DNA from 3 places in the Pseudomonas sp. Pse1 genome. Region 1 is predicted to be linked to each of the others. Evidence: riboswitches for the same ligand, from Rfam matches in the RefSeq annotation. Region 1 holds a riboswitch; each other region holds the start of a gene.
What was found. A riboswitch is a leader RNA that binds a small molecule or an ion and turns the genes downstream of it on or off. The one in region 1 is predicted to bind cobalamin.
Positions count from the first base shown of each region.

Region 1 (9,852 bases):
CAACGGCGGCGACACTCAGCAACGCCACACTCATTGACTCACTCCCCAGCTATTTTCATACAGCAGTTCGCTTAGCGGACGCGGCTGCGCCCAGCCCTCCAGCGCCAGCATCGGCGCTGAATAGAATTCGTTGACCGGTCCCAGGCACAACACCGCCAGCGGCTTGGCCCCCGCCGGCAAGCCGAGCAATTCGGCCAGCGCTTGTGGCTCGAACAACGACACCCAACCCATGCCCAGACCTTCGGCACGAGAAGCCAACCAAAGGTTCTGGATGGCACAGGACAGCGACGCCATGTCCATTTCCGGCAAGGTCCGGCGGCCAAAAATGTGCCGCTCACGGTCATCCATCAAGGCCGCGACCAGCACTTCGGCGCAGTCGTTGATGCCTTCGACCTTGAGTTTCATGAATTCGTCGGAGCGCTCACCCAGCGCCTCGGCGGTGCGCATCCGCTCTTCTTCCACCAGATTCTGGATCTGCCGGCGCAAATCCCGGTCACTGATGCGGATAAACCGCCAGGGCTGCATCAGACCGACGCTCGGCGCCTGATGCGCTGCTTCGAGCAGGCGCCGCAACAGCTCCGGCGCGACGGTGCCGCCGCTGAAATGGCGCATATCGCGGCGCTCGGCTATGGCCCGATAGACCGCCTGGCGTTCCGCTTCGGAAAACGCGTTGATGCTCATGAGTGGTTCGCTGTAGGCGCGAGCAACGCGGCGATCGCTGACGGATTTGAGGGGAAGTAAAAGTGTACGTAGGATGCGGTCATCCGCCCTTCACGGTAGACCGCTTCGGCACCACGCCCACCATTCGGGCTCAGGCCACGGGCAATCGGTTCAAGCGAGGTGCTGGTCAGCGAGTGGTGATAGGTATGCCCGCGCAACGCGCCCTCCGGCAACTCCACGGCTTGCAATGCCAGCGCGGCCAGACGCTTTTGCATCACCGCGTCACCGCTGAGCAAGCCGACCAGTTCGGCGCGTACGCCCTCAACGTCGGTCAGCGAGTCAAGCAGGTAAAGCATGCCGCCACACTCGGCGAGCAAGGGTTTGCCAGCGTCATGGTGAGCGCGGATAGCAGCGAGCATTGCGCTGTTTTGCGCCAGTGCCTCGTGGTGCAATTCCGGATAGCCACCGGGCAGATACAGGCTGTCCGCCTCAGGCAATTGCTGGTCACGAATCGGCGAGAAGAAACACAACTCGGCGCCCATCGCCCGCAACAGGTCGAGGCTCGCGCCATAGGTGAAGGCAAAGGCTTCGTCGCGGGCTACGGCGATGCGCACCCCGGCCAACAGCGGCTCGGCGGGGATCACTTCGGGCGCGGCAAAGGTCACGGCGGGCGGCAATGCCACCTCGCAACTGCTGGCCAGGGCGTCTGCCGCCGCATCAAGACGCAGATCGAGATCATTCAGTTCGCTGGCCTGCACCAGCCCGAGGTGACGGCTCGGCAGTTCGATGCCGGTCTCGCGGGATAACGCGCCATACCAGCGCAAGCCCTCCGTCAAGCTGCCTTCGAGCAACTGCGCGTGACGCAAGGTGCCGACCCGGTTGGCCAGGACCCCGGCAAACGGCAGGTCCGGCTGATAGCGCGCCAGACCCAGGGCCAAAGCGCCAAAGGTCTGGGCCATGGCCGTGCCATCGATGACCCCCAGCACTGGCACCCCAAAGTGCCGGGCCAGGTCGGCGCTGGACGGGGTGCCATCAAACAGCCCCATAACCCCTTCGATCAGGATCAGATCCGCGTCCAGGGCCGCTTCCCACAACAGGCGTCGACTTTCCTGCTCGCCGACCATCCACATGTCCAGTTGGTACACGGGATTGCCGCTGGCGCGCTCGAGAATCATTGGATCGAGAAAATCCGGGCCGCACTTGAACACCCGGACCTTGCGTCCCTGATTGCGATGCAGGCGTGCCAGGGCGGCGGTGACGGTGGTTTTGCCCTGACCGGACGCCGGCGCGGCAATCAGTACGGCGGGGCAATGACGAGGGTTATTCATGAACAGTGGCTCACAGCTCGACACCTTTTTGCGCCTTGATCCCGGCCTGGAATGCATGTTTGATCATGCCCATCTCGGTGACGGTGTCCGCCAGCTCGATCATTTCCGGCTTGGCGCCGCGACCGGTAACCAGCACGTGCTGCATCGGCGGACGGGCCTGCAGGTCGCTGAGCACCTGATCAAGATCCAGATAGCCGTGTTTGAGAGCAATGTTCAGCTCATCCAGCACCACCAGGCCGATGGCCGGGTCGCGCAGCAGCTCGCGGGACACGGCCCAGGCGGCTTCGGCGGCAGCGATGTCACGCTGGCGATCCTGGGTTTCCCAGGTGAACCCTTCGCCCATCACATGAAACCGCACCTGTTCCGGGAATCGCCGAAAGAACAGCTCCTCACCGGTGCTGTTGCGGCCCTTGATGAACTGCACGACGCCGCACTGCATGCCGTGGCCCATGGCCCGTGCAAGCATCCCGAACGCCGAACTGCTCTTGCCTTTGCCATTGCCGGTCAGGACCAGCAGCAGCCCGCATTCGTTGGGCGAGTTGGCTATGCGCTCGTCGATCACCGCTTTTTTGCGCAGCATGCGCGCCAGGTGACGTTCGTCGCGTTCGGGGGAATCAGTCATGGGGGAGCTCTCCGTTGAGGCTGGATAACGGCGGGCAGGCATGGAAATAGACGGCAAGAAGCCTGGCATCGCCCACCGTGATGCCGCTGGATGGATCAGGCCGGTCTCCGGGCTCATGAGCGGCCATTGGCCGGGCGCTGCGCCTTCCCATGTCGCGCTCGACACAGTGGCTGATGGCAGCACTTTTACTCATTTACCGTTGCGGGGGCAGCGCCGGGATCGTCGCCCGTTCTGTAGCAGAACGCGCCCTCACCGGCTTCCCTGTTTCACTCGATCGACCCACGAGTCACCGAGCACCTGAAACAAGTCGCGAAGGTTAGTGGGTTGGGGGTGGAGCGTCAATTAAAGGAAGCCGCTCTCTGACCGATTGAACCTTCGGCGGCGCGCCATCCTCTACCCCTCATGTGCGGTTATGAATGGGAGATCGGCATGCAAACGTCCCGCCTGACAGTTGTCCTCACACTGGCCGCAGTCCTGGTCGCCTGCGGCGAAACCGCGGTATTAAAAGTCGCCGAGGGCACTGGCCCCTCCCCCGAGTTGCCGGCACCGAACAAAACCTTGCTGCCCACCGTCAACATCGCCCCGGCCGTGGGCTGGAGCGATGGCGCCAAACCGACCGCAGCCCCCGGCACCCAGGTCGCGGCCTTCGCCGAAGGCCTCGACCATCCGCGCTGGCTGTACGTGCTACCCAATGGCGATGTGCTGGTGGCCGAAACCAACGCGCCGCCCAAACCAGACGACAGCAAAGGCCTGCGCGGCTGGGTCATGAAGAGAGTCATGGGCCGTGCCGGCGCCACGGTGCCCAGCGCCAACCGCATCACCCTGCTGCGTGACAGCAACCACGATGGCGTCGCCGAGACAAAAACCACCTTTATCGAAAACCTCAACTCGCCGTTCGGCATGACCCTGGTGGGCAATGACTTATACGTGGCCGATACCGACCGGCTGCTGCGCTTCAACTACGTCGAAGGTGAAACCACGATCAGCTCGAAACCGATGAAAGTCATCGACCTGCCAGGCGGCCCCCTCAATCACCACTGGACCAAAAATGTGATCGCCAGCGCCGACGGCAGCAAGCTCTACGTCACCGTGGGTTCCAACAGCAATGTCGGTGAGAACGGTCTGGACCAGGAACAGGGTCGCGCGGCGATCTGGGAGGTGGATCGGGCCACCGGCAATCACCGGATTTTTGCGTCCGGCCTGCGCAACCCCAACGGCATGGCCTGGGAACCAAACAGCAAAGCACTGTGGACGGCGGTGAATGAACGGGACGAGATCGGCAGCGACCTGGTGCCGGACTACATCACCTCGGTCAAGGACGGCGGTTTCTATGGCTGGCCGTTCAGCTATTACGGACAGCACGTCGATGCGCGGGTCAGCCCGCAGGATCCGGCCCTGGTCGCCAAAGCCATTGCCCCGGACTACGCCGTAGGCCCGCACACGGCTTCGCTGGGCCTGACCTTTGCCGAGGGCAGCAAGTTGCCAGCACCTTTTACCGAGGGTGCGTTCATTGGCCAGCATGGCTCATGGAATCGAGACCCCCACAGCGGCTACAAAGTGATTTTCGTGCCCTTTCACAACGGCAAACCCTCTGGCGTGCCAGTGGATGTCCTGTCTGGATTTCTGAACAAGGATGAAGAGGCAATGGGACGGCCGGTAGGCGTGGTGATCGATCAACAGGGTAGCCTGCTGGTGGCCGATGACGTGGGCAACAAGGTCTGGCGAGTGTCCGCTACACGCTAATGTCAGCGCTTGCGGCACAGCGTCAGGCCATCACCCAGTGGCAGCAACGACAGATCAACCCGCACATCATCCTTCAGCGCCCGATTCAAGGCCTGGATGGCGCGAGTATCTTCGCTTTGCGGATTGCTCTCCAGCACTCGCCCACTCCACAGGGTGTTATCGAACACCGCCAGCCCACCGGTGCGCAGCAAACGCAGGGCATGCTCCAGATAGGCCGGGTAATTGGCCTTGTCCGCGTCGATGAACATCAGGTCGAAGCATTCGCCCTGCCCCTCCCGCTCAAGTTCGGCCAAGGTCTGCAAGGCAGGCGCCAGACGCAGCTCGATGCGCTCGCTGAGACCGGCCTCCTGCCAATAACGGCGAGCAGTGGCGTTGTAGTCGCCGGGGATATCGCAGCAGATCAGCCGGCCATCCTCGGGCAGCGCCGCCGCCATACACATCGCGCTGTAGCCGGTGAAGGTCCCCACCTCGAGTACGCGCCGGGCACCCGTGAGCTTGATGAGCAAGGCGAGAAACTGCCCCTGTTCGGGCGCCACCTGCCAGCGCGCCATCGGCAGGGCCTGGGTTTCGTCACGCAAACGGCGCAGCAGCGGCGTTTCACGCAGCGAAACATCCAGCAGGTAGTGATAGAGGGCGTCGTCGAGGTTAAGCGTTCGTGCGGTCATGACCACCTCCGCCTACCCGGAAATTGACTAGGGATTGCGCGCCAGGTGCTCAGGCTGCAACACGCGCTTGGCACTCAGGTAGGCCCGTTGCCAATACGCCTTGGACAGACTGTCGAGCTTGACCGTTCCGCCCGTCGCAGGCGCATGCACAAAGCGCCCCTCACCCACGTAGATTCCGGCATGACTGACCTGGGAACCGCCGTTGGTGGCGAAGAAAATCACATCGCCGGTCTGCAGTGAATCCTTGCCGACACTCGGGGCCTGCATGCCGATCATTTCGCTGGTGGTACGTGGCAGGGAAATGCCCGCCGCATCGCGATAGACATAGCCAATCAGGCCACTGCAATCGAAGCCCGAATCCGGTGTGTTACCGCCCCAGCGATAAGGCGTGCCAACCAGGCCAAGGGCCCGAAACAGCACGTCGTCAGCGACAGGAGAAAAGGTTTGGGTGGGGGCGAAAACCGGCGCGCGAACCACTTTTGCAGGAGGTGGCGTGCGGCTGGCGCAAGCGCTGAGCAGCGCGGCGCAGACAATCAGTGCTAGGCGGGCCGACTTCGTCATCACAGAACATCCTGAACTGGCTGCGGCTTTCTCTGCCGGGAGGCTGAAAACAAAACCGCGTAAGCAGGGCTTACGCGGTTAGTTTTTAACAATAGATCAGAATTCTAGCGGCTACGCGTCAAACTTCAAGTAAGACTTTAAGTTTGCACCACAAAAAGAAGGGGTATTACCGAGGGAGATCGCTTTGTTGGACTGTGGGCGCTCTAACACAGGGGTTACAGCGCCTTTGTCCGCCAGCTTATTTGCGCGCGGTGACCGTAGTCGGAGCCATCGCCAGGGCACGCTTGGCTTCGATGAAGGTCTTGCTCCAGTAGCTGTCGCCCAGGCTATCGACCCGAACACCGCCACTGCGGCTGCTGCTGGAGTGAATGAACTGATTGTCGCCCAGGTAGATCCCGGCGTGACTGACACGACCGCGACGACCATTGGTGGCGAAGAACAGCAGATCACCCGGTTCCAGCTTGCTGCGAGAAACCAGCGGTGCGTCTACGTTGATCATTTCGCGAGTGGAGCGCGGCAGGTTCATGCCAGCTTCTTCGCGAAACAGGTAGCCGATGAAACCGCTGCAATCGAAGCCAGCTTCAGAGGTACCGCCGAAACGGTAGCGGGTACCGATCAGGGACATGCCACGTTCGAGGATGCTGTCGGCCAGGACCGGCATTTGATAAGGCTTGCTGCCCGCGAAATCGGCGAGCTCTTTTTCGGTTGCCAGTTCTTCCTGATAAAGAGCGGAAGACTGGGCGGTAGCCGAGTTTTTAGCCTGTTGCTGTTGGATATCCTGCTGGGACACTGGAGAGTGCGCAGCGCAACCAAACAACAGGGTGACGAGTGCGAGAGGCACGAGGGGTGCGAAGCGCTTTAGCATGGGCACGACCGTGGCTGAATGTGTAAAGAAGCCGAGACTATGCCTTCTATCATCCTCATTTGCAAATTCAATCGATTTAAATGTGACTTTGCCGTTTTGCCCTGACATCTAAGCGCTTAAGCCCATTTAATTTCCACGCGCGCTGCGAGGCCTCTCCGCCAGCGAGATTTTTGGCGCCTGGAATATGCCGAAACGCTCTGCAGGCCGCGGTTTTACCAGCCCAGGGTTTCTTTGAGGAAAGGAATTGTCAGCTTGCGCTGCGCTTGCAGGGAAGCCTGATCGAGCTGCTCGAGCAGTTCGAACAGCGCACTCATGCTGCGGGTACCGCGAGTCAGAATAAAATGCCCGACCTCATCAGTCAGATGCAGGCCGCGACGCGATGCGCGCAACTGCAACGCGCGCAACTTGTCCTCATCGGACAGCGGGCGCATCTGGAAAATCAGCGCCAGGGTCAGGCGCGATTTGAGGTCGGCCAGCTTGACCGGCAATTCGCGGGGCGACGTGGACGCCGCGATCAACAGGCGACGGCCGCTGTCTCGCAGGCGATTGAACAGATGAAACAGCGCCTCTTCCCAGTCAGCCCGACCGGCGACGGCTTGCAGGTCGTCCAGGCATACCAGTTCGTATTGCTCGAGGTTGTCGAGAATTTCCGTACCGCGATCGAGCAACTCGGCCAAAGGCAGGTAGACCGCCGGTTCGCCCAACTGCTCAAAGCGCAGGCACGCGGCCTGCAACAGATGGGTACGCCCTACGCCGTCCTTGCCCCACAGATAAATAAGGCTTTCAGTCCAGCCGGCGTCGGCTTCGCACAGGCGTTCGACATAGCCGAGTGCAGCGGCGTTGGCGCCAGGGTAGTAGTTGATAAAGGTAGCGTCATCACGCAGACGCACACCTAGGGGCAGCTGAATCGGTTTCATGCTGACTGAACAGTTCCTGAGGAACCGTTAGTGGCCTCTGTGTAAAGTTTGCAAAGTTTATACCCGTGACGCGAGCGGCACAATGCGATAGACCACAAGCAAAATCAAAGGTTTGCGTTAACCTGGCGCCCCGCCGTCAACGCAGGCCGCCCGTACGCACGATTAACTGTACCTATAACTCCGGGTCGTCGGCACCACTGTACATCTGCGAATCCTTGTACAGATCCTTCAAATGACGCACCAGCACCATGATGACCGCCGCCAGCGGCAACGCCAGCAGCACCCCGGTAAAGCCGAACAGTTCGCCGCCGGCGAGGATCGCGAAGATCACCGCCACCGGATGCAGGCCAATCCGGTCGCCCACCAGCAACGGCGTCAGGACCATACCTTCAAGGGCCTGACCGACCATGAATACCGCGACAATCCCGACCATGGGGTACAGGTCACCGCCGAACTGGAACAATCCGGCAATCAACGCCGCACCGATGCCAATGACGAAGCCCATGTACGGCACGATGGCCGCCAGGCCGGCGATCAAGCCGATCAACAGACCCAGCTCAAGCCCCACCAGCATCAGGCCGGCGGCATAGATCACCCCCAGCGCCAGCATCACCAGCAACTGCCCGCGCACGAATGCCCCCAACACCTCATGACATTCGCCCGCCAGCGAGACGATCCGTTCTTCGTTATCACGCGGCAACAGACTGCGAATCTTCGCCATCATCAGATCCCAGTCACGCAGCAGGTAGAAGCTCACTACCGGGATCAGCACCAGGTTCGCCAGAAACCCGATCAAGGCCAGGCCGGAGGCCGTCGCCTGGCTCAGCACCACGCCGACGATGTCGGTGGTCTGGCCCATGTGCTCGCTGATGGCGGCCTTGACCTTGTCGAACTTCCAGAAGCCATCATTGAGGCCGAGCTTGGCCTGGACCCAGGGCATGGCCGCGTGCTGCAGCCAGTCGAGCATCTGTGGTGCCAGCTCATACAAGCGCAACAACTGCTTGGCGAGCATCGGCACCAGCACCAGCAACATCGCCATGACAATCAAGGTGAACAGCGCAAATACCGCGACTACCCCCCAGGTGCGTGACAGCCCGTATTTTTCCAGGCGATCGACCAGCGGATCGAACAGGTACGCCAGACCCAACGCCACCAGAAAGGGTGTGAGGATCGGGTGCAGCAGGTAAATGAACACGCACAGCAGGACGACCACACCCAGCCAAACCCAACGCCGCGAATCGACCATGAACCACTCCATTGCTTCTATATAAGGAAAGAACGTTTACCAGCGAAAATTCAATTGCGCCTGCGGTGCTGCCGCCGGAGCTTGAGATGCGCCATCCGCAGCCGGGGCAACGGGCGCGGGTGCCGACGCGGGCACTTCCTGCAAGTGCGCCAGGCCCAACTGGGCACGCAACTGTTCACTGCTGCCGTTGACCCGGTAGACAATCCGGTCGCCCACTACCCGCTGCAAACGCGCGCTAAAAGGCTCGAGCAAACGCCCCAGGGCGGCATAGCGCTCAAGGTTCATGCCCTGCACTTCGAGCAACTGTTCGCTGGCCACGCCTTGTTTGGCGGCAAAACGTGGCGCCAGGCGCTCGCTCACCGCGAGCAATACGGCATCGGCCAACGCCGCGCTGTCGGCACCCTGGGCGGTGCCCTGCTCGCGCTGATCACCCAGCCACAAGTGCCACTTGGCCTGCCATTGCCCACCTTCCTCACGGGCATGCACCGCCAGCAGACCGTCGGCTCCATAGCGCTGCGAAGCATCGCGCAACGGCGCCGGGTCGTTACCTTCGAGATTCGGCGCGGTAGCCACCAATTGCTCGCTCAAATCCGCCAACGGCAAGCGCAGCGGCAAGCCACGATGCTGCGCGGCACGGCGCAACGGCTCGGCGCTGGACTGGGCATCGCCAACCAGGCTCGAGCCTTCACTCGAATCATTGAGCCACCATCCTAGAATCGACGGCCGATTGGCACCCCACAGAGCCAGACCGGCCTGACGCAGCGCGCGATCGGTACTGGCCGGGTCGAATTCGACCTGCAGGCTTTCCGGAGGCCCGGCGTCGTAGCCGTATTGACTGATGATCTGCTGGGGATCCTTGCGAATCGCGGCCAGTGCGGGACTTTGCGCGGCCTTGGCATCGCCCGTCAGACGCAGGACCAAAGTATCGAGCGCCCGTTGCGTGGCCTGGTCACGTTCTTGCGGCGCCTGGCTACTCACCGGCTCACGCACCTGATAGAGACCTTTTACGGTTTCGGCCTGACTGGCCAGACTGAGGACTGACAAACAACCGGCAAACAGCAATTTACACAGACGCATGGAAGATTCCCGACGACAAAAAGCGGCTGGAACTGAACGCATGAACGCGCTTGAACAGGGCTGTGACCACAGCACCCGGCAAAACATTCACAGGCTCGGCAGAAGTTTTTCACCCCGTCATAACCATAGACGGTAAACGGCCCTACCTTATACAGGGACGCAGTCGCT
Region 1 is NZ_JALJRO010000005.1:58,497-68,348, reverse strand. It holds gene cbiB (adenosylcobinamide-phosphate synthase CbiB) at 1-34, opposite strand, end outside; gene bluB (5,6-dimethylbenzimidazole synthase) at 31-681, opposite strand; gene NR126_RS09455 (cobyrinate a,c-diamide synthase) at 678-1,988, opposite strand; gene cobO (cob(I)yrinic acid a,c-diamide adenosyltransferase) at 1,999-2,610, opposite strand; cobalamin riboswitch at 2,691-2,926, opposite strand; gene NR126_RS09445 (sorbosone dehydrogenase family protein) at 3,040-4,353, shown strand; gene NR126_RS09440 (class I SAM-dependent methyltransferase) at 4,356-5,018, opposite strand; gene NR126_RS09435 (C40 family peptidase) at 5,046-5,579, opposite strand; gene NR126_RS09430 (C40 family peptidase) at 5,818-6,444, opposite strand; gene hda (DnaA regulatory inactivator Hda) at 6,657-7,361, opposite strand; gene NR126_RS09420 (AI-2E family transporter) at 7,534-8,607, opposite strand; gene NR126_RS09415 (DUF2066 domain-containing protein) at 8,644-9,684, opposite strand.

Region 2 (9,852 bases), 110 kb from region 1:
TCCTGCGGCCGATCAGGATCAGCGCAAACACCGGCGCACCGACCAGCGCGGTGATCACCCCGACCGGAATCACCTGGCCCTTGATCAGGGTGCGTGACAGCACGTCGGCGGCAATCAGAAACAACGCGCCGGCCAGGGCACTGGCGGGCAACAGGCGCGAGTGCCCGGTGCCGAGCAGCAGGCGCACGGCGTGGGGAATTACCAGACCGACAAAACCGATGGAGCCGACAATGGACACCATCACCGCCGTCACCAGCGCCGCGCACCCCACCAGCACCAACTGCACCCGGCGCACCGGTATGCCGAGTGATGCGGCTGAATCGCTGCCAAAGGCAAAAGCGTCCAAGGCACGTCGGTGCAGCAGGCACAACACCAGACCCGCGACTGCCACCGGCACCGCCAGCCACACCGACGGCCAGCGCACCCCGCTGAGGTTGCCCAGCAGCCAGAACATGATGCCCCGTGCCTGTTCGGAGCTGGCCGATTTGGTGATCAGGAACGCGGTGATGGCGTTGAACAACTGCGAGCCGGCAATGCCCGCGAGGATGATTTGCCCAGTGCCACGGCTTGAACCGCTGAGTCGCGCCAGCAAAATCACCAGGGCGAACGCAGCCATGGCGCCGACGAAGGCGCCGGCCGACAAGGTCAGCATGCCGGCGCCGACGCCGAGCAGAGCCACCAACACCGCCCCGGTTGAGGCTCCGGCACTGACGCCCAGCAGATACGGATCAGCCAGGGGATTGCGCAACAACGACTGCAGAATCACCCCGCAGGTGGCCAGGCCGGCACCGCAGGCCGCCGCGACCAGGGCGCGGGTCAGGCGATAATTCCAGACGATGCCTTCGTCGATCGGGTCCAGCGCGTAGCCGGCGGCCCACAGTTTGTTTGCCAGCACCTGGAACACCACGTGAAGCTCAATGGCGGTTTCACCGATGGCCACGCCGGCGATGACAGCTGCCAACAGCAGCGCCATGGCCGACAAGCTTCTAATCAGACTCGCAGTCATTGCGGCAGGTTAAAGCGGTCGATGGCCTCGGCCAGTTGCTGCAGGCCGTCGAAGGTGCGCACGCTGGCCTGCATGGCCATCGCATCAAGCACGATGATGCGGTTGTTTTTCACCGCGTCCATGTTGCGTGTCACCGGGTCGCTGCGCAGAAACGCCAGTTTCTTTTCATGGTCATCGGCGGGGAAGCGGCGGCGGTCCATGCGCGCGATGACCAGGAAAGTCGGATTGGCCTTGGCGATGGTTTCCCAGCCGACCGTCGGCCATTCCTCGTCGGACTCGACCACGTTACGCACGCCCAACGTCGTCAACATGAAGTCGGGAACGCCCTTGTGGCCGGCCACATAAGGATCGATGTCCATGTCGGCGCTGGAGAACCAGACCAGGGCACTGAGCGGCGGGTGCTTTTTCTCGTGGGCCTTGGTAATCGATTGGGCGAGGCTGGCCTTGAGCTCGTCCGTCAGTTGGGCGCCGCGCTCGCGCACATCGAAAATCTCGGCGAGCTGCTCAATGCCCTTGTAGATGCTCTCGATGCGGAACGGCGCCAGGCGCGTACCGTCAGCGCCCACCAGGTTGTCCTTGGCTTCACAGTCTGAAGGCAGCAGGTAGGTGGGGATTTTCAGCTCATGAAATTGCTCGCGAGTGCCGACCACGCCTTGCGGACCGACCATCCATTCCAGCTCAACCGTCACCAGTTGCGGGCGCTTGCCGATCACCGCTTCGAAACTGGGATCGTTGTCCGCCAAGCGCTCGATCTTGTCGTTCTGCGCCTTGTACACCGGCAACACGTTGTTGAACCACAGCGACGTGCCGAGCACTTTGTCGCTCAGGCCCAGGGCGTAGAGCATTTCGGTACCGGCCTGGCCAATGGTCACGGTGCCGCTGGGCGCATGCTGGAAGGTCAGGCTGCTGCCGCAGTTTTCGAGGGTCAGTGGGTACTGGGTCGGGGTGGCCTGGGCCAGGGCGCAAAGAGCCATACCGGCAACGAGGGTCGAAAGGCGGGGCAACAGCATGGGGCAATCTCCATTTGAACCGTACAGGCAACAGCAGGGATACGGTTTGGAAACACACCCTCGAACACTGCGTTGAACACAGGGCAAGACCGCGCGACAAGGAAACTGGCGGGCAGCAGGGATGTCCTTCCCGGACACCCCGCCGGTTAGTGATTTTGCTTGGCCGGCAGGTCTCCTGACTCATGCGTCGTTGCCGCACCCCAGCCTTCCCGGAAATGATCCAGTGGCAGTTGTGGAGTGGGCTCGGCATCTACAGTTGCGGGGGCAGTTCCGATTGACACCGGGTGTGGTGTTTCGGATTCCCTATTAATCCCCTGGGGGACCGGCGGCGCTATGGTAGTCGATCACGGCACCGGGAGGAAATGCGCGGGCTGCCAACTAGGGCAGGCGCGGCGGATGGAAGTTGCTGTCGATGAGCGACTGGACGATTTCGATCGAGCCATTGATGGCGAACTGAGCGCCCATGCACACCAGCAAAAAGCCCATCAGTCGGGAGATTGCGTCGATCCCGGACTCGCCGGTTATGCGCATGATCAGCCCCGAGCTGCGCAGGCAGATCCACAGGATCAGCGCGGTGAACAGGAAGATTAGCGCAGGGGCGGCCATTATCACCCAGGCCGGGAACATCGTGCTGTGCTTGATCGTTGCCGCAGAACTGATGATCAAGGCAATGGTGCCGGGGCCGGCGGTGCTGGGCATAGCCAGCGGGATCAAGGCGAAGCTCTCCTTTTCCTTGACGTCATGGTCGGTCGTCGGTGGTGCGGGCGGTGGAAACAGCATCTTCATGCCCATGACGATCAGGATTCCACCCCCGGCTATGCGCAAACCGGGGATGGAGATGTTGAAGGCATCCATGATCAGTTCGCCGGTGTAGTAGGTTAGCGTCATGATCAGGAAGACATAGAAGGCCGTCAGCCGCGCCTGTTTATTCTTTTGCCGTTGGTTGAGTCCTTTACTCAGGGCGAGGAACAGCGCCACGGTGGTGGGCGGGTTGAGCAACGGCAACAACGCCAGCAATCCCAGGGCAATCGCGTTGAATAAATCACTCATGGGCGATTATGGGTTGGTCGAGGTTTTGATTTTCAGGATCTCGGTGTAGATCGCCTCGACCGTCTGCCCCACCTGCAGCTTCTTCATGCGCTCTTGAAGCTGCGGGTCCTCGACCTTGACCACCCTGACCTTGCCTTCTGGAGGCATCAGGGTCACTTCATGGGTCTTCAAATCGATCTGGGTAATCTTCGAGGTGACCTTGACCTGGCGTACCGCCTCGCCGCCGGGATTGGGGTTGTCTTTGGTGGCGCGAATGGTCATGGCTTCATCGCTGACTTTGGGTGCACCCCCCACCTGGGTGTCGAGTACATAGGCCACCGAGCGCAGCACCTGGATGTCGACGTTATCTCCGACTTTCAGGTTGGGCAGGGCTTTGGCTTGATCGGTCAGTTGCAGGGGAATCGGCTGCTTGTTGAGGCCTTCGATGGTGACCTGATAATTCGCCGCATCGACTGCCAGCACTTTCGTCACGAAGTGGCCTTCCATCGCGGTACTGCCCAACGGAATATCAGCCGCCTGGGCACTGATGCCGGCAGTCGACAGGAGAGTGGCAAACGCGACACGCAAGGCGAAGGATTTGACGGATTTCATGAGCTTGGTTTCCCTGTGATAGCTGACGGACACGCCCAAGAATAGTCGGTGTTCGGCAACTTGCCTGGTGACCTTATCGATTGAATTGCCGAGCATTTCGCCCTGCATGGGACTGTCTGCTATCTGCGATTTCACTGAGTTAAGTCAGCGAGCGATAGCCGGGCAGGCGATTAAACTTGAACTATTCTGATTTCGAACGGGCGCGCGCGGAGCAGCGACCGCAGTCGACCATCACAGCACTCACGTGGTGCGTACGCGCTGTTTTTGTTTTTCGGGAGGGGGGCGTCGTGCTCGACTACATTGCGCTGGGCATTCTTTTTTTTGCGGCAATCGTGTTGTTCTACGGGATTATCGTGCTGCACGACATACCCTACGAAATTGCCGTACACCGCAAACATCCGCATCAGGACGCCATTCATGCAGCAGGTTGGGTGAGTCTGTTCACCCTGCATGCGTTGTGGCCGTTCCTGTGGATCTGGGCGATGTTGTACCGGGAGGATCGCGGCTGGGGATTTCGCACGGATCCCGAGCAGTTGAAACTCGATGCGGAGCTGGTCAAGGAGCTGGCTGAACTGCGCCAACGCGTGCAGCGCCTGGAAGGGAAGACGCAGTCCGATGACTCTTCTATAGAAGGACGGCAATAAACCATGGACTTATTACTGATCCTTACCTACACCGCCATCTGCGTGGCAATCTTCAAGATTTTCCGTATTCCCCTGAACAAGTGGACGGTGCCGACCGCCGTGTTGGGCGGCGTGGTGTTGATTGGCGCGCTGATCTTCCTGATGAACTACAACCACCCGTATTCGGAGGTGGCGCGTTCGTACTTCGTCTCGGTGCCGATTATCCCGACCGTGACGGGCAAGGTGATCGAGGTGCCGGTCAAGGGCAACGAGCCGCTGAAAACCGGGGATGTGCTGTTTCGCATCGACCCCGAGCCGTTCCAGAACCGCCTCAAGTCGCTGAAAGCCCAGCAAATCTCCGCACGGGCTGATTTGTTCCGAATCAACGAACTGATCAAGCGCAACTTCGGTACGCGGCGCGAGCTGGATGCGGCCCAAGCCCTGGTGGACGACCTGCAGGGGCAGATCGACAACGCCCAGTTCGATTTGGACAACACCACCGTACGGGCACCGAGCAAGGGCTTCGTGACCCATGTTTCGCTGCGTGCGGGGATGATGGCGACCAAGTTTCCGCTGCGTCCGTCGATGGTCTTCATCCCGGAAGAGGGCCAATACTTTGCTGCCTGGATGCGCCAGAACAGCTTGCTGCGCCTGGTGCCGGGCGATGAGGCGGAGGTCGCCTTCGACGGCATTCCCGGACGAGTGTTTACCGGTAAGGTGAAGAATGTCATCAGTGTGATAGGCGAGGGGCAGATCCAGCCATCCGGCACCTTGCTCAGCTACACCGGATCGCCACCACCGGGTCGGGTGCCGGTGATCATCGAGATCACTGACCCGGATTATCCGGAGTACGCCAAGTTGTTACCCGGTGGCTCATATGGTCAGGCGGCGCTGTACAGCCAGCACTTCCACCATGTGGCGATCATGCGCAAGATACTGCTGCGCATGGCCGCCTGGATGAACTACATCTTCCCGTTCCATTGACAGATGAGGGGGGGAGACCGGCACTGGTCGGCTCCCCCTCGGTCATTCTCGCGATTCTTCACAAGTCCCTGAACAACGCTGACGGGCGCTACACATCTTCCACACTTAGGGGCCAGACCCATGAACCTTGCGGACTCGCCGTCGCCAAGTCCCGAGCCGGGGCGCATCGTGCGCAAGACCGGCGTCAACACCGGCTGGAACCGCTGGCTGCCCGGATTTCGCACCTTGCGCGAGTACCAGATCGCCTGGTTGCGCCACGACATCCTCGCCGGTCTGGTGCTGACCACCATGCTGGTGCCCGTGGGTATCGCCTATGCGGTGGCATCCGGGTTGCCTGGCATCTATGGCCTGTATGCGACCATCGTGCCGCTGATTGCCTATGCCCTGTTCGGTCCCAGCCGGATTCTGGTGCTGGGCCCGGACTCGTCGCTGGCGGCGGTGATCCTCGCCGTCATCCTGCCGCTGTCCGGTGGTGATCCGCAGCGCGCCGTGGCCCTGGCAGCGGCGATGGCGATTGTCTCAGGCGTGGTGTGCATCCTCGCCGGCATTGCGCGTCTGGGTTTTATCACCGAGTTGCTGTCCAAGCCGATTCGCTATGGCTACATGAACGGGATTGCCCTGACCGTATTGATCAGCCAGTTGCCGAAGATGTTCGGTTTCTCCATCGAGTCCGAAGGCCCACTGACCAACCTCTGGTCCATTGCCACGTCAATAGTCGACGGCAAGAGCAACTGGATCACCTTTGCGGTCGGCGCCACGACCCTGGCGGTGATCCTGCTGCTCAAGGGCAACAAACGCATCCCCGGCATCCTCATCGCCGTGGTCGGGGCGACGGTCGCTGTCGGCGTGCTGGATCTGGGGGCGAGTGCCGGGGTCTCGGTGCTCGGCGCGTTGCCCCAGGGCTTGCCGGCATTCGCCATTCCCTGGATTACTCGCGAAGACCTGGTCCCGGTGTTGATTGGTGGCTGCGCGGTGGCGCTGGTTTCATTCGCCGACACCAGCGTGCTGTCAAGAGTCTACGCGGCGCGCACCCGCAGCTACGTCGACCCCAACCAGGAAATGGCCGGTCTGGGCTTTGCCAACCTGGCGGCCGGGTTCTTCCAGGGCTTTCCCATCAGCAGCAGTTCGTCGCGGACCCCGGTGGCCGAAGCCGCAGGCTCGAAAACCCAGTTGACCGGGATCGTTGGTGCTTTGACGGTGGCCTTGCTGCTGATGGTGGCACCGAACCTGTTGCAGCACCTGCCCAATGCCGCACTGGCGGCGGTGGTGATTGCCTCGGCGATCGGCCTGATCGAAGTCGCCGACCTGCGGCGTATCTATCGCATCCAGCGCTGGGAGTTCTGGCTGTCGATTGTCTGCACCATCGGCGTTGCGGTGTTCGGTGCGATTGAAGGGATCGCCCTGGCCATCGTGCTCGCCGTGATTGAGTTTCTCTGGGATGGCTGGCGTCCCTATTCCGCGGTGCTGGGGCAGCCCGACGGGGTCAAGGGCTACCACGATATCCAACGTTATCCACAGGCCAGTTTGATCCCCGGGCTGGTGCTGTTCCGTTGGGATGCGCCGCTGTTTTTCGCCAACGCGGAACTGTTCAACGACCGTGTGCTGGACGCCGTGGCCGCCTCGCCGACGCCGGTACGCTGGCTGGTGGTGGCCGCCGAACCGGTGACCAGCGTCGACGTGACCTCAGCCGATGTGCTGGCGGAACTGGACGAAACCCTGCATGCAGCGGGCATCAAGTTGTGCGTGGCCGAGATGAAAGACCCGGTCAAGGACAAGCTCAAGCGCTTCGGCCTGTTCGCCCGTCTGGGCGAAGCGGCGTTCTTTCCCACAATTGACGATGCGGTCAGCAACTATCTGGCGCTGTATCCCGGCGACCGCCAGCACTGAAATCATTGGCCGGCCTTGCCCCTGATCAATTGGCGCAAAGCGAAGCGATTGGGGTGGCAGGCCTCAGCCACACCGCGCGGCAGCGGCAACGGTTCGTTGTCCAGCCAGGCGGCCAGCAATTCGCCGGACAGCGGCGCGGTGATCAAGCCGCGCGAGCCGTGGCCGCTGTTGGCGTAGAGGCCTTCTAGCCACGGGCAGGCGATGTCCGGAACCTGCCGCGCATCTCGGGCCAGGGCTGCATAGGCCTCTATGAAGGCCTGGCGATCGGCGAGCGGGCCAACGATGGGCAGGTAGTCCGGGCTGGTGCAGCGAAAGGCGGCCCGGCCTTGTAACTGCTGCGGATCGAGTTGATCGGCGTGCAGACGCGTCACCAGGTCAGTGGATATCTCTTTGAGCATTTCCAGGTTGCCTAGGTGTTCGGCGGTGGTCGGCGTCAGATCGTCGCTGTGGAAATCGAAGCTGGCGCCCAGGGTGTGTTCGCCCAAGCGGGCCGGAGCGACGTAGCCTTCGGCGCAGACCACCGTGGAAAGGCACTGGCTGTCGGCGGTTTGCGGCAGGCGGGTGATTTGCCCGCGAATGCGCTTGAGCGGCAGTTCGGCGCTTTGCGCGAAACGCTTGATTTCGGCGGCGCCGGCGAGGACCACCAACGGCGCGCTGGCCAATAAGCTCTCGCCGTCCCAGGCTTGCCACTGATCATCGACCTTGCGTAACTCCACGGCCTCGCGGTGACTCAGCAACTGCACGCTGGGGTGGGCCGCCTGCCATTGGCACAGCGCTGGCGGGTGCACCCAGCCGCCTTCCGGGTAGAACAAGCCGCCGTGCTCCAGGGCTACGCCTGCGCGGGCCTCGGCCTGCTGTTGATCAAGCTGATGCACCAGATCGGCGGGAAAGGCCGCTGCCAGTTGCGCCTGGCGCTCGGCTTCCTTGGCGTTGAACGCCAGTTGCAGCACGCCGCAGTCGTCCCAGTCGCTGCCGCGTTGCAGGTGTTCGAGCAGACGGCGGGTATGGCCGAAACCGCTGACGATCATCTGTGACAGGGCGGTGCCATGGGCCGAAAGCTTGAGGTACAGCACGCCCTGAGGATTGCCCGAGGCTTCCTGGGCCAGATCGGCATGACGCTCCAGCAGGCTGACCTGCCAGCCACGGGCTGCGAGGCTGGCGGCGCTGGCGCAACCGGCCAGGCCGGCACCGATCACCAGCGCGCGACGTTCACCGCGCCATGGCGCCGGGCGGGCGAACCAGGGTTTGGCGCTGGCGGCGGGCGGGATGTCTTCGGGCCAGCCAAGAAACGCCCCGCGCAGGATCTCCCATTTATGACCGATGCCCGGCGTGCGGCGCATTTTGAATCCCGCGGCATTGAGCAGGCGGCGTACCCAGCCGGTGCTGGTGAAGGTGCTGATGGTCGAGTCGGGGGCTGCCAGGCGCGCCAGTTCGGCGAACAGTTCGGCGGTCCACATGTCCGGATTTTTTGCCGGGGCGAAGCCATCGAGAAACCAGGCGTCGACCTGGGCATCGAGTTGCGGCAATTGCTCCAACGCATCACCTATCAACAGGGTCAGGGTCACGCGCCCGTTATCCAGCACCAGTCGCTGGAAACCCGGGTGGATCGCCACGTACTGCGCCAGCAGTTGATCGGCGAAAGGTTTGAGCTGCGGCCAGAGCGCCAGCGCTCGCTGCAGGTCGGGTGGGCTCAGCGGGTATTTCTCGACGCTGATGAAATGCAGGCGCGCACCGGCCACGGCCTGTTGCTCGAACAGTTGCCAGGCACAGAGAAAATTCAGCCCGGTGCCAAAGCCGGTTTCGCCAATCACCAGCTTTTCGTTTGCCTTAAGTGCGGCAAAGCGTTCACTCAAGCGGTTCTGCTCGATGAACACGTAGCGGGTTTCGTCAAGGCCCGACTGATCGGAAAAGTACACGTCGTCGAACACCCGCGAGCGCGGGCGGCCTTGGTCGTCCCAGTCGAGTTGGGCGTGGGGCAGTGCAGGATTCATGGCAGGCTCGGTGTGGGCAAGGCGGGCATTCTAGCTGATCGCGAAGAACGTCAACGATGACGCGGGCATTTTGAATAAACGCGGCGCTCTCGAGTTTTTCGCGAGCGGGCTCGCTCCTACAAAAAGCAGAGCAGCATTGCGCACACGAGGGCCATCAATCCGCTAGTCTTGAGCCATCTTGGAAGGGAGTCAGCCATGTTCGAATCCGCCGAAATCGGTCACGTGATCGACAAAGAAACCTATGAGGCCGAAGTCCCGGCGCTGCGTGAAGCCCTGCTCGAAGCTCAGTTCGAATTGCAGCAGCAAGCGCGCTTTCCGGTGATCGTGTTGATTAACGGTATCGAAGGCGCCGGCAAGGGCGAGACGGTCAAGTTGCTCAATGAATGGATGGATCCGCGGCTGATCGAAGTGCGCACCTTCGACCAGCAAACTGACGAAGAGCTGGCGCGGCCACCGGCCTGGCGCTATTGGCGAATGCTCCCGGCCAAGGGCCGCATGGGGGTGTTTTTCGGCAACTGGTACAGCCAGATGCTGCAGGGGCGGGTCCACGGCCTGTTCAAGGACGCAGTGCTCGATCAGGCGATCACCGGAGCGGAGCGCCTGGAAAAACTGCTGTGCGACGAAGGTGCGCTGATCTTCAAGTTCTGGTTCCACCTGTCCAAGAAACAGATGAAGGCGCGCCTCAAGTCGCTGCAGGACGATCCGCTACA
Region 2 is NZ_JALJRO010000005.1:164,348-174,199, forward strand. It holds gene NR126_RS09965 (iron ABC transporter permease) at 1-1,006, opposite strand, end outside; gene NR126_RS09970 (ABC transporter substrate-binding protein) at 1,003-2,016, opposite strand; cobalamin riboswitch at 2,164-2,358, opposite strand; gene NR126_RS09975 (MarC family NAAT transporter) at 2,395-3,066, opposite strand; gene NR126_RS09980 (hypothetical protein) at 3,073-3,657, opposite strand; gene NR126_RS09985 (DUF3302 domain-containing protein) at 3,945-4,301, shown strand; gene NR126_RS09990 (HlyD family secretion protein) at 4,305-5,264, shown strand; gene NR126_RS09995 (SulP family inorganic anion transporter) at 5,385-7,151, shown strand; gene mnmC (bifunctional tRNA (5-methylaminomethyl-2-thiouridine)(34)-methyltransferase MnmD/FAD-dependent 5-carboxymethylaminomethyl-2-thiouridine(34) oxidoreductase MnmC) at 7,154-9,142, opposite strand; gene pap (polyphosphate:AMP phosphotransferase) at 9,338-9,852, shown strand, end outside.
Region 2: it holds a riboswitch for cobalamin, as region 1 does, so the genes downstream of both, NR126_RS09970 (ABC transporter substrate-binding protein) here and cobO (cob(I)yrinic acid a,c-diamide adenosyltransferase) in region 1, are expected to answer to the same signal.

Region 3 (9,852 bases), on a different contig from region 1:
GAGTTGGTCGACCCTGTGGGCGGGCAACGACAACTCGTTGCTGAGCATTTTCCGCCACTTCGACAGTGCCTCGGTGACCAAGGGCCTGATCGGCGATGTGCCGCAGACCATGTGGCTGTTCGACTACCCGCTGCTGGAGCGCACCTACTACCAATTGGCGGTGAACTTCGACGTTTACGGCAACGTCTCGCACCAGGCGCAGACGCGGCTGTATTTCGACCTGATCCGCAACGGCGCCGAGCTGAACTTCCTGCGCCTGATGCCGGCCGACTCGCGGGATGCCTACCTCGACGACTGGTACCAGAACAGCGGCAAGCTGAAGATGTGGATGGACTATGAAAACATCGACGATGACACCCCGACCGCGCTGAGCCTGGATGCCAAGGACCCGATGCGCGACTTCACCCACCAGTTGCTGGCACGCTACGGCGACCTGAATGCCCGGCCGGATCCGATCAACCGCTGCGACGGCGCCTATTGCTCGCGGGCCAATATCGACCCGGCCCTGCAGGGCGCCGAGCAGGTCCTGAGTCGTCTGGTGTCGCGCCCGGCGGCAGGCTTGAAGGTGATTGACCAATTGCCGGAAGCGACCATGCTGCGCATCGAAATCCCTGGCGGCAAGCGCGAGATCTACAGCCTGCTGCGCAACCGCGCCCACAGTAACGTGGCGTTCATGCTCGGCGAATCGCTGCGCTATCAGCCGGGGCTCGACACCCTGACGCTGTATCCCGGCGTGCTCAGCAGCTACCCGAATTTCATGTTCAATATTCCGGTGGCCGATGTGCCGGAATTCGTCGAGGACATGGAAAACGCCAAGGACGCCAACCGTTTCGAGCGCATTGTCGAGCGTTGGGGCATTCGTCGCAGCCATCCGCTGTTCTGGGTGTATTTCCACGATTTGAGCCGCTATATCCACGAAACCGACCCGGTGGAAGAGGGCGTGCTGGACATGAATCGCTACGAGAACCTGTGATTGAGCGCGGATTAAGGTCCGCGCTTTAACCCGACAAAAATACTGGGACTTTGTCCGGCGCCACGTTTGGCGTAAACTGCGCCCAAGCCTGCGAGGAAATTCCATGACTGCTATTACCATCACCGACGCCGCCCACGATTACCTGGCTGATCTGCTGTCCAAGCAGAACACCCCGGGCATCGGCATCCGCGTTTTCATCACCCAGCCTGGCACCCAGTACGCCGAGACCTGCATTGCCTACTGCAAGCCGGGCGAGGAAAAGCCGGAAGACACCGCGCTGGGGCTGAAAAGCTTCACCGCCTACATCGATCACTTCAGCGAAGCTTTCCTGGACGATGCAGTCGTCGACTACGCCACCGACCGCATGGGCGGCCAGTTGACCATCAAGGCGCCGAACGCCAAAGTGCCGATGGTCAACGCCGACAGCCCGGTCAACGAGCGCATCAACTACTACCTGCAAACCGAAATTAACCCGGGGCTGGCCAGCCACGGCGGCCAGGTCAGCCTGATCGATGTGGTTGAAGACGGCATCGCCGTGTTGCAGTTCGGCGGCGGCTGCCAGGGCTGCGGCCAGGCGGACGTAACCCTGAAGGAAGGCATCGAGCGCACCCTGCTCGAGCGCATTCCGGAGCTCAAGGGCGTGCGCGACGTGACCGATCACACGCAGAAAGAAAACGCCTACTACTAAGGCGTTCGCTGCGACTAAAAAAACGGCGTCCGTGAGCGCCGTTTTTTTATGCCCTGTAGGAGCATCTGGCTTTACGCGTCATCGTTGACGATTTTCGCTGGCAAGCCAGCTCCGACAATGGCCGTGGTAGAGCAGAAACATTACGGCCTATACAAATGCGCATGCCCCGCCCGATACAGCGATGACTCGCTGAAACTGTCACTGGCCAACACCCGGCCCACCAGAATCAGTGCCGTACGCCGGAACCCCTTGGCCTGCACTTTCTCGGCGATATCGGCGAGGGTTCCCAGCACCCAGTCCTGATCCGGCCAACTGGCCCGGTGTACCACGGCGATCGGGCAATCCGCGCCGTAATGGGGCAGCAGTTCGGCGACGATTTTCTCCAGGTGATTGACCCCCAGATGAATGGCCATGGTGGTGCCGTGGGCGGCCAGGCTGCTGAACGACTCGCCGGCGGGCATGCTGGTCTTGTCGGCGTAGCGGGTGAGGATCACGCTCTGGGCGATGTCCGGCAGGGTCAGTTCAGCCTCCAGCAACGCCGCGCAGGCGGCGGTGGCGGTGACGCCGGGGATGATTTCGAAGGGGATGCCCAGCGCCCGCAAGTGGCGGATCTGCTCGCCGATGGCGCCGTACAGGCTCGGGTCGCCGGAATGCACGCGGGCCACATCCTGGCCCTGGACGTGAGCCACGCGGATCAGCTCGATGATCTGTTCCAGGTGCAGTTCGGCGCTGTTGATCACGTGTTCGGCCTGGTGGCCTTCAAGCGCGGCAGCCGGCACCAGCGAGCCGGCGTAGATGATCACCGGGCAACTGCGGATCAGCCGCTGGCCCTTGACGGTGATCAGTTCCGGATCGCCGGGGCCGGCGCCGATGAAGTAGACGGTCATGGCCGGCTCCTGAGGGTTCTAGGGAAGGGGCAGATGAGCGATGCTCATGATGAAAAGGGAATTATCGCAAGAATTGAAGGGGGCTAACGCAGGAACTCGCTCGCTCCTACAGGTGTGCGGGGTATTGCCCATTATCCGGCACACGCCAACGCAAAGGTCGCTTGCGCATACTTCTGTCGGGAAATCAGCAAGGTCGCTGGCGCCTGGGCCAGTGCTTCGGCAAGGGCGAGGGCAGCGCTTTCGGCGACGCCGTAACAACCCGTGCGCTCGAAAGCGATCTGGGACTGGTGGCTAAGCCGTGCTTCGTAAGCGGACAATTGCTCGCTGCTGAACACGGTCAGGGGCAAGCCCAGTTGCTCAGCCAGTTCGATAAGCCCGGGTTCATCACGTTTCAGGTCGATGCTCGCCAGCGCCGTGATCGATTGCAGATCGATCCGCTGTGCCTGCAAGGCCTGGTCGAGTAACGCGCGCAGCGTGCTGGCCGGGCAGCCGCGTTGGCAGCCCAGGCCGACCACCAGGGTCGGCGCTGCGCGCGTTTCACTCATGCCTGATAGTGGCCTGCGCTTTTGCGCCGGAACAACCAGGCACTGATCAGCCCAAGGGCCAGCCAGAACGCCACGTTGGTCAGCTGCGAAGCGATCTTGAACTGCGCTTCGAGGGCCTCGGGGGCGAGCATCGAATGCACTTCCGGTTGCGGCGCGCCGACGATGTGCGGCACCGCTAAGATGGCCACGCCGAGTGCCTTCAGCAGCCAGTTCTTGCCGAAGGCGATCAGGGCGATACCGGCAGCAGTAGACGCGGCAGTACCGATCCACCACATCTGCCGCTGCGCCAGATCCGCGGCGGCGGTGCCCGGCAACTCCGGCGGCAGGCCGAGGGTCGGCGCGAGGACGAAGGTGGCGTAACCGGCCAGGCCCCAGAGCAGGCCCTGGGACGTGCGGGTCGGGGTGCGCAGGGTGTAGAGTCCGGCGAGCATCAGCGCGAAACCGACCGCCACCACCAGGTTGCCGCCGGTGGTCGACAGCACGCGCTGCCAGCCGTCTTCCGGCTCCCAGGCCTCGGCGTCGTGGCTGTGGGCAGCCATCGCCGAGTCGGCATGTTCATGCACTTGCTCGACGGCGGGCTCGGATTTCTCGTAGGTCTCGGCCTGCAAAATCAGCGGCGAGACCCAGAAGCTTTGCAGCAGGGTCAGCAGAAGGGCGGCCAACAGCCCGCTGAAACCTGCGGTTTGAGCAATACGCTTGATCATCTGGGCAGGTCTCAGTGGCACGGGAAAGCGGCGCTGTGCCGGGTGTCGTGAGCGGCGTTGTGCACGGCTTCGATGTGCGAGAAGCCGGCGAAGTACACCAGGCACGCACCGAGGATCGAGGCGCTGAGGGCGGCGACCAGGCGTTGGCCCAGTGTGGTGGTGCCGGCGGCGGTGGCGTGGCGAGTGCTGCTGATGGTCGACATGGCGCTTACCTCTGGTCAGTCAGGGGTGATCCGTGCGCATGCAAGCCTCCGCGAGCAGGCCGCGGAAACTGAAACAGCGCCCGCCCACCGCGGGTTTGTTATTCAAGTATTGCGGGCCGGTCTCCGGGCTCACGAGGGGCTGGCGTTGGCCAAACCTTCAAGAATCGCCTTCCCATGCTGTACATCAGGCACAGTGGCTGTGATTCTTCACTCGCTTACCGTTGCGGGGGCAGCACCGGACTGACATGGGCTTGAAGTAAAGCTCATGATTCACCGGTTTCCCGTTTCACCCTGTGAAGGGCACCCGTAACAAGGTGTGTAGGAGAGCATGGGCGGGTGCTGGCGTCAATCTTGATACCGAGTTGACCCCTTCGCGAGCAGGCTCGCTCCCACAATGGATTTGCGGTCACCAGAACCATTGACCGAGCCCAGTACGATGCGTAGCCTTGCACCTTCGAGGTTCTTCGGCCCCTGCGCCGAAGCTAAGAAGGGAACGCGGTCGATGCCGCGGCTGCCCCCGCAACTGTGAACGGTGTCGTTGCTGCCAGGCCACTGCACGCTCTTCCGAGCGGCGGGAAGGCGCAGTAATCGCCAGTCGAAAGACCGGCCCACCGTCAGCCAGGAGACCTGCCTCGATCCAGATTCTCACTACAACCGGGCGGGGTGATCCGGTGGCGAACTGCTCCCGCGCGCGTCTGCGTCGCTGGTTCTCGTCCCGTATGCCCGCCACCTTGCCAAAGGGCATCCGATGAAAACACTGGCCAAACTCCCCGTCACCATCGTTACCGGCTTCCTTGGCTCGGGCAAAACCACCTTGCTGCGGCACATGCTCGACAACGCCCAGGGCCGGCGCATCGCGGTGATCGTCAACGAATTTGGCGAGCTGGGCATCGACGGCGAAATCCTCAAGCAGTGCTCCATCGGCTGCACCGAAGAAGAAGCCAGCGGCCGGGTCTACGAGTTGGCCAACGGTTGCCTGTGCTGCACCGTCCAGGAAGAATTCTTCCCGGTGATGCGCGAGCTGGTGGCGCGCCGTGGCGACCTCGACCACATCCTCATCGAAACCTCTGGCCTGGCCCTGCCCAAGCCGCTGGTCCAGGCTTTCCAGTGGCCGGAAATCCGCAGCGCCTGCACGGTTGACGCGGTTATTACCGTGGTCGACAGCCCGGCCGTCGCCGCCGGCACCTTCGCCGCCTTCCCTGACCAGGTTGACGCCCAGCGCAAGCTCGACCCGAACCTTGACCACGAGTCGCCGCTGCACGAACTGTTCGCTGACCAACTGGCCAGCGCCGACTTGGTGATCCTCAACAAGACCGACCTGATCAACCCCGAAGACCTGGCCCGAGTGCGCCTGGAAGTCGCCGAGGAACTGCCGCCGGCGGTGAAAATCATCGAGGCCAGCAGCGGTCGCGTGCCGCTGGACGTGCTGATCGGCCTGGGTGCCGGCTCCGAAGAACACATCGACAGCCGCCACAGCCACCACGATCACCACCATGACGGCGACGATCATGAAGACCACGATCACGACGCCTTCGATTCGATCTCCATCGAACTGCCGCAAGCCGATGAAAGCCTGCTGCTCGATGCCCTGACCCAACTGGTGGTGCAGCACGGCATCCTGCGGGTCAAGGGTTTCGCGGCGATCCCGAACAAACCGATGCGCCTGCTGATCCAGGGCGTGGGCACTCGTTTCGACAAGCACTTCGACCGTCAGTGGGGCGCCGAAGAAGCGCGCATCACGCGCCTGGTGCTGATCGGCCAGGAACTGGACGCGGCCTTGCTCGAAGCGCAACTGCGCGCCGCCCTCAGCGTCTGATCCATGCACCTGCTCAGGACCCAGCCCGGCGGATTCGTCTCCGAGGACAACATTGCCGATCTCGGGCAAACCCCCGCCGAGCTGGTGATCCTGTGCAGCGGTGACTCCAGCCTGGCGCTGCTGGCCGAGGCGGCGCAGCAACTGCCCGGGGACTACCCGAGCCTACGCCTGGCCAACCCGATGCAGGTGCAGAATCACGCCTCGGTCGACCTGTATGTCGATCAGGTGCTGCGCCACGCCAAGGTGATCCTGATCTCGCTGCATGGCGGGATCGCCTATTGGCGCTACGGCGTCGAGCGCCTGATCGAACTGGCGCAGCGCGGTGTGCAACTGATTCTGGTGCCGGGCGACGACCGTCCCGACCCGGAGCTCAGCGACTTGAGCACCGTGCCGGCGGAAGACCGCGAGCGGCTCTGGCACTTCCTGCGTCAGGGCGGCAAGCACAATGCTCTGGAGCTGTATCGCTGCCTGGCCAGTCGCTGGCTTGGCCGCGACTATGCCTGGGGCGAGCCGCAAGTGCTGCCACGCACGGCGATCTATCATCCGCATCACGCCCATCCTAACCTGACCGATTGGCAAGCCGACTGGCGGCCCGGTCAGCCAGTGGCGGCGCTGCTGTTCTACCGCTCGCACTTGCAGGCGGCCAACACCGCGTTCGTCGATGTGTTCTGCCAGCGCTTGCAGGTGGCCGGACTCAATCCCTTGCCAATCGCCGTCGCCAGCCTCAAGGAGCCCGGCTGCCTGACGGTCGTCGAAGACTGGCTGGACGAGGTGCAGGCCGCGCTGATTCTCAACACCACCGGCTTTGCCCAGTCCAGCCCCGAGGCGCCGCACCTGCGGCCGTTCCGCCGCGATATCCCGGTGATCCAGGCGATCTGTGCCCAAGACAACGAGCCGGGCTGGAGTGCCAGCGAACAGGGGCTCGGCCCGCGTGACCTGGCGATGCACATCGCCTTGCCGGAACTGGATGGGCGGATCATCAGTCGGCCCATCAGCTTCAAGGACCTGGCCTGGCGCAGCGAGCGCAGCCAGTGCGATGTGGTCTGTTACCGGGCGCACCCCGAACGCATGGATTTCGTCGCCGAACTGGCCCGGCGCTGGGCCGAGTTGGCGCGCGTGCCGAACGGCGAGAAACGGGTGGCGCTGATTCTTGCCAACTATCCGACTCGCGATGGACGCATTGGCAACGGTGTCGGCCTGGACACCCCGGCAGCGGCCTTGAATATTCTGCGAGCGCTGCAGGAGCAAGGCTATCCGCTGCCGGTCGAACTGCCCGTCAGCGGCACCGCGTTGATCCAGCAACTGCTCGGCGGGGTCAGTAACGATCTCGACAGCATCGACCTGCGCCCCTGCCAGCAAAGCCTGGCGCTGGAGGATTACCGGGCGATGTTCGAGGCCTTGCCGGAAGCTAACCGCAGCGCGGTGCTGCAACGCTGGGGCGAGCCGAGCGCGGACCCGATGTACCGCGACGGGCGGCTGATGATCGCCGGCCTGCGCTTCGGCCTGACCTTTGTCGGCATCCAGCCGGCGCGCGGTTATCAGGTCGATCCGAGCGCGGTCTACCACGACCCGGACCTGGTGCCGCCCCACGCCTACCTGGCGTTCTACTTCTGGCTGCGCAAGGTCTACGGCGCCCATGCGCTGATCCATGTCGGCAAACACGGCAACCTAGAATGGCTGCCGGGCAAGGGTGTTGGCCTGTCCGAGCAGTGCTGGCCGGATGCGCTGCTCGGGCCGCTGCCGAACATCTACCCGTTTATCGTCAACGACCCGGGCGAGGGCGCCCAGGCCAAACGCCGCACCCAAGCGGTGATCATCGACCACCTGATGCCACCCCTGACCCGCGCCGAAACCTACGGCCCGCTGCGCAATCTGGAGTTGCTGGCCGACGAATATTACGAAGCGCAACTGCTCGACCCACGGCGGGCTCGCGAACTGCAGCGCGACATTCTGGCGCTGGTGCGTGAGACCCACATTGACCGTGAGCTGCAACTCGATAGCGACGCCGACGCGGCGATCTGGCTGCCGCGCCTGGACACCTACCTCTGCGACCTCAAGGAATCGCAGATTCGCGATGGGCTGCATGTATTCGGCGAGTCGCCGAGTGGGCGTTTGCGCATCGACACCTTGCTCGCGTTGTTGCGCATTCCCCGGGGGGATGGTCGGGGGGCGCAATCGAGCTTGTTGCGGGCGTTGAGCAAAGCCTTTGCGCTGGGGTTTGATCCGCTGGATTGTGCCCTGGCCGAACCCTGGAGCGGACCGCGCCCGGAGGTGTTGGCCGCGATTACCGACGAGCCCTGGCGCACTGCGGGGGATAGCCGTGAGCGGTTGGAGTTGTTTGCCAGCCAACTCATCTCCCAGACATTGAGCCCTGATACCTGTAGGAGCGAGCCTGCTCGCGATGGTGTATCAGACACATCGCAGTCGCCTGACACTCCATCGCGAGCAGGCTCGCTCCTGCAATGGTCTGCATCGGTAGAAGTCGAAGCCATCCTCGACCACCTGCGCGAAGTCGTCGCCCCGCGCCTGGACGCCTGCGGCCCGGCGGAAATGCACGGTTTGCTCAGCGCCCTCGCCGGACGTTTCGTCCCCGCCGGCCCCAGTGGTGCGCCAAGTCGTGGGCGCCTCGATGTGTTGCCCACCGGGCGTAATTTCTACTCGGTGGACGTGCGCAACCTACCGACCACCACCGCCTGGCGCATCGGTTTTCAATCGGCCAACCTGATTCTCGAACGGCACCTGCAGGACCACGGCGATCACTTGCGCCAGCTCGGCCTGTCAGTGTGGGGCACGGCGACCATGCGCACCGGCGGCGACGACATTGCCCAGGCCATGGCGCTGATGGGCGTGCGTCCGGTGTGGGCCACGGGCAGCCAGCGGGTCGATGACTTCGAAATCCTGCCGCTGAGCCTGCTCGACCGGCCACGGGTCGACGTGACCTTGCGCGTGTCCGGATTCTTCCGCGATGCCTTCGCCAACCTGATCCGCCTGTTCGACGCCGCCGTGCAAGCGGTGGCCGCGCTGGACGAGCCGGATGACCTCAACCCGCTGGCGGCCAAGGTGCGTCAGGAGCGCGAGACGCTGCTGCAGTCCGGACTCGATGCCGATGCGGCGGCGCGCCAGGCCGGCTGGCGGATTTTCGGTGCCAAGCCCGGTGCCTACGGTGCTGGCGTGCAGGGCGCGATCGACGGGCGTCTGTGGCAAAGCCGCGACGACCTGGCCGAGGTCTACCTGAACTGGGGCGGCTACGCCTATGGCGGCGCCGACGAAGGTACGGCGGCGCGCACACAGTTTGCTCAGCGCCTGAGCCAGGTGCAGGCGGTGGTGCAGAACCAGGACAACCGCGAGCACGACCTGCTCGATTCCAACGACTACTACCAATTCCAGGGTGGCATGCTCGCCGCCGTGGAAAGCCTCAGCGGTGCAGCGGCGGCCAGTTATCACGGCGATCACAGCCAGCCGGACCTGCCGAAGATCCGCACCCTCAAGGAAGAACTGAACCGGGTGATTCGCTCGCGGGCTGCCAATCCGAAGTGGATTGAGGGGGTTAAGCGCCACGGCTATAAAGGTGCGTTCGAGCTGGCGGCGACCGTCGACAACCTGTTCGCCTTCGACGCCACCACGCAGCTGATCGACGATCACCAGTACGCCTTGCTGGCGGATGCCTACCTGCTCGATCCATCGACCCGAGCGTTCGTCCAGCAGCATAATCCCCATGCCCTGCGCGACATGACCGAGCGCCTGCTGGAAGCCCAGCAGCGCGGCTTGTGGCAGGAGCCAGGGGCCTACCGCGAAGCGCTGGAACACCTGCTGCTGGATATCGAGGAAGAGAGTTGAACCCAAGTACGAGAGCCGAGATGACTGACGTCCCGCATTTTCCGCTGTCCGCCGTGGTCGGCGCCGATGCCTTGAAACTGGCGCTGTGCCTGAGCGCAATCGACCCGAAAATCGGCGGTGTGCTGATCGAGGGACCGCGGGGCATGGCCAAGTCGACCCTGGCCCGGGGCCTGGCCGATCTGCTGGCCAGCGGGCAGTT
Region 3 is NZ_JALJRO010000023.1:38,129-47,980, reverse strand. It holds gene NR126_RS24945 (fatty acid cis/trans isomerase) at 1-973, shown strand, start outside; gene nfuA (Fe-S biogenesis protein NfuA) at 1,077-1,661, shown strand; gene cobM (precorrin-4 C(11)-methyltransferase) at 1,802-2,548, opposite strand; gene NR126_RS24930 (cobalamin biosynthesis protein) at 2,680-3,093, opposite strand; gene NR126_RS24925 (CbtA family protein) at 3,090-3,797, opposite strand; gene NR126_RS24920 (CbtB-domain containing protein) at 3,809-4,000, opposite strand; cobalamin riboswitch at 4,097-4,323, opposite strand; cobalamin riboswitch at 4,441-4,650, shown strand; gene cobW (cobalamin biosynthesis protein CobW) at 4,749-5,816, shown strand; gene cobN (cobaltochelatase subunit CobN) at 5,820-9,653, shown strand; gene NR126_RS24905 (ATP-binding protein) at 9,674-9,852, shown strand, end outside.
Region 3: it holds a riboswitch for cobalamin, as region 1 does, so the genes downstream of both, cobW (cobalamin biosynthesis protein CobW) here and cobO (cob(I)yrinic acid a,c-diamide adenosyltransferase) in region 1, are expected to answer to the same signal.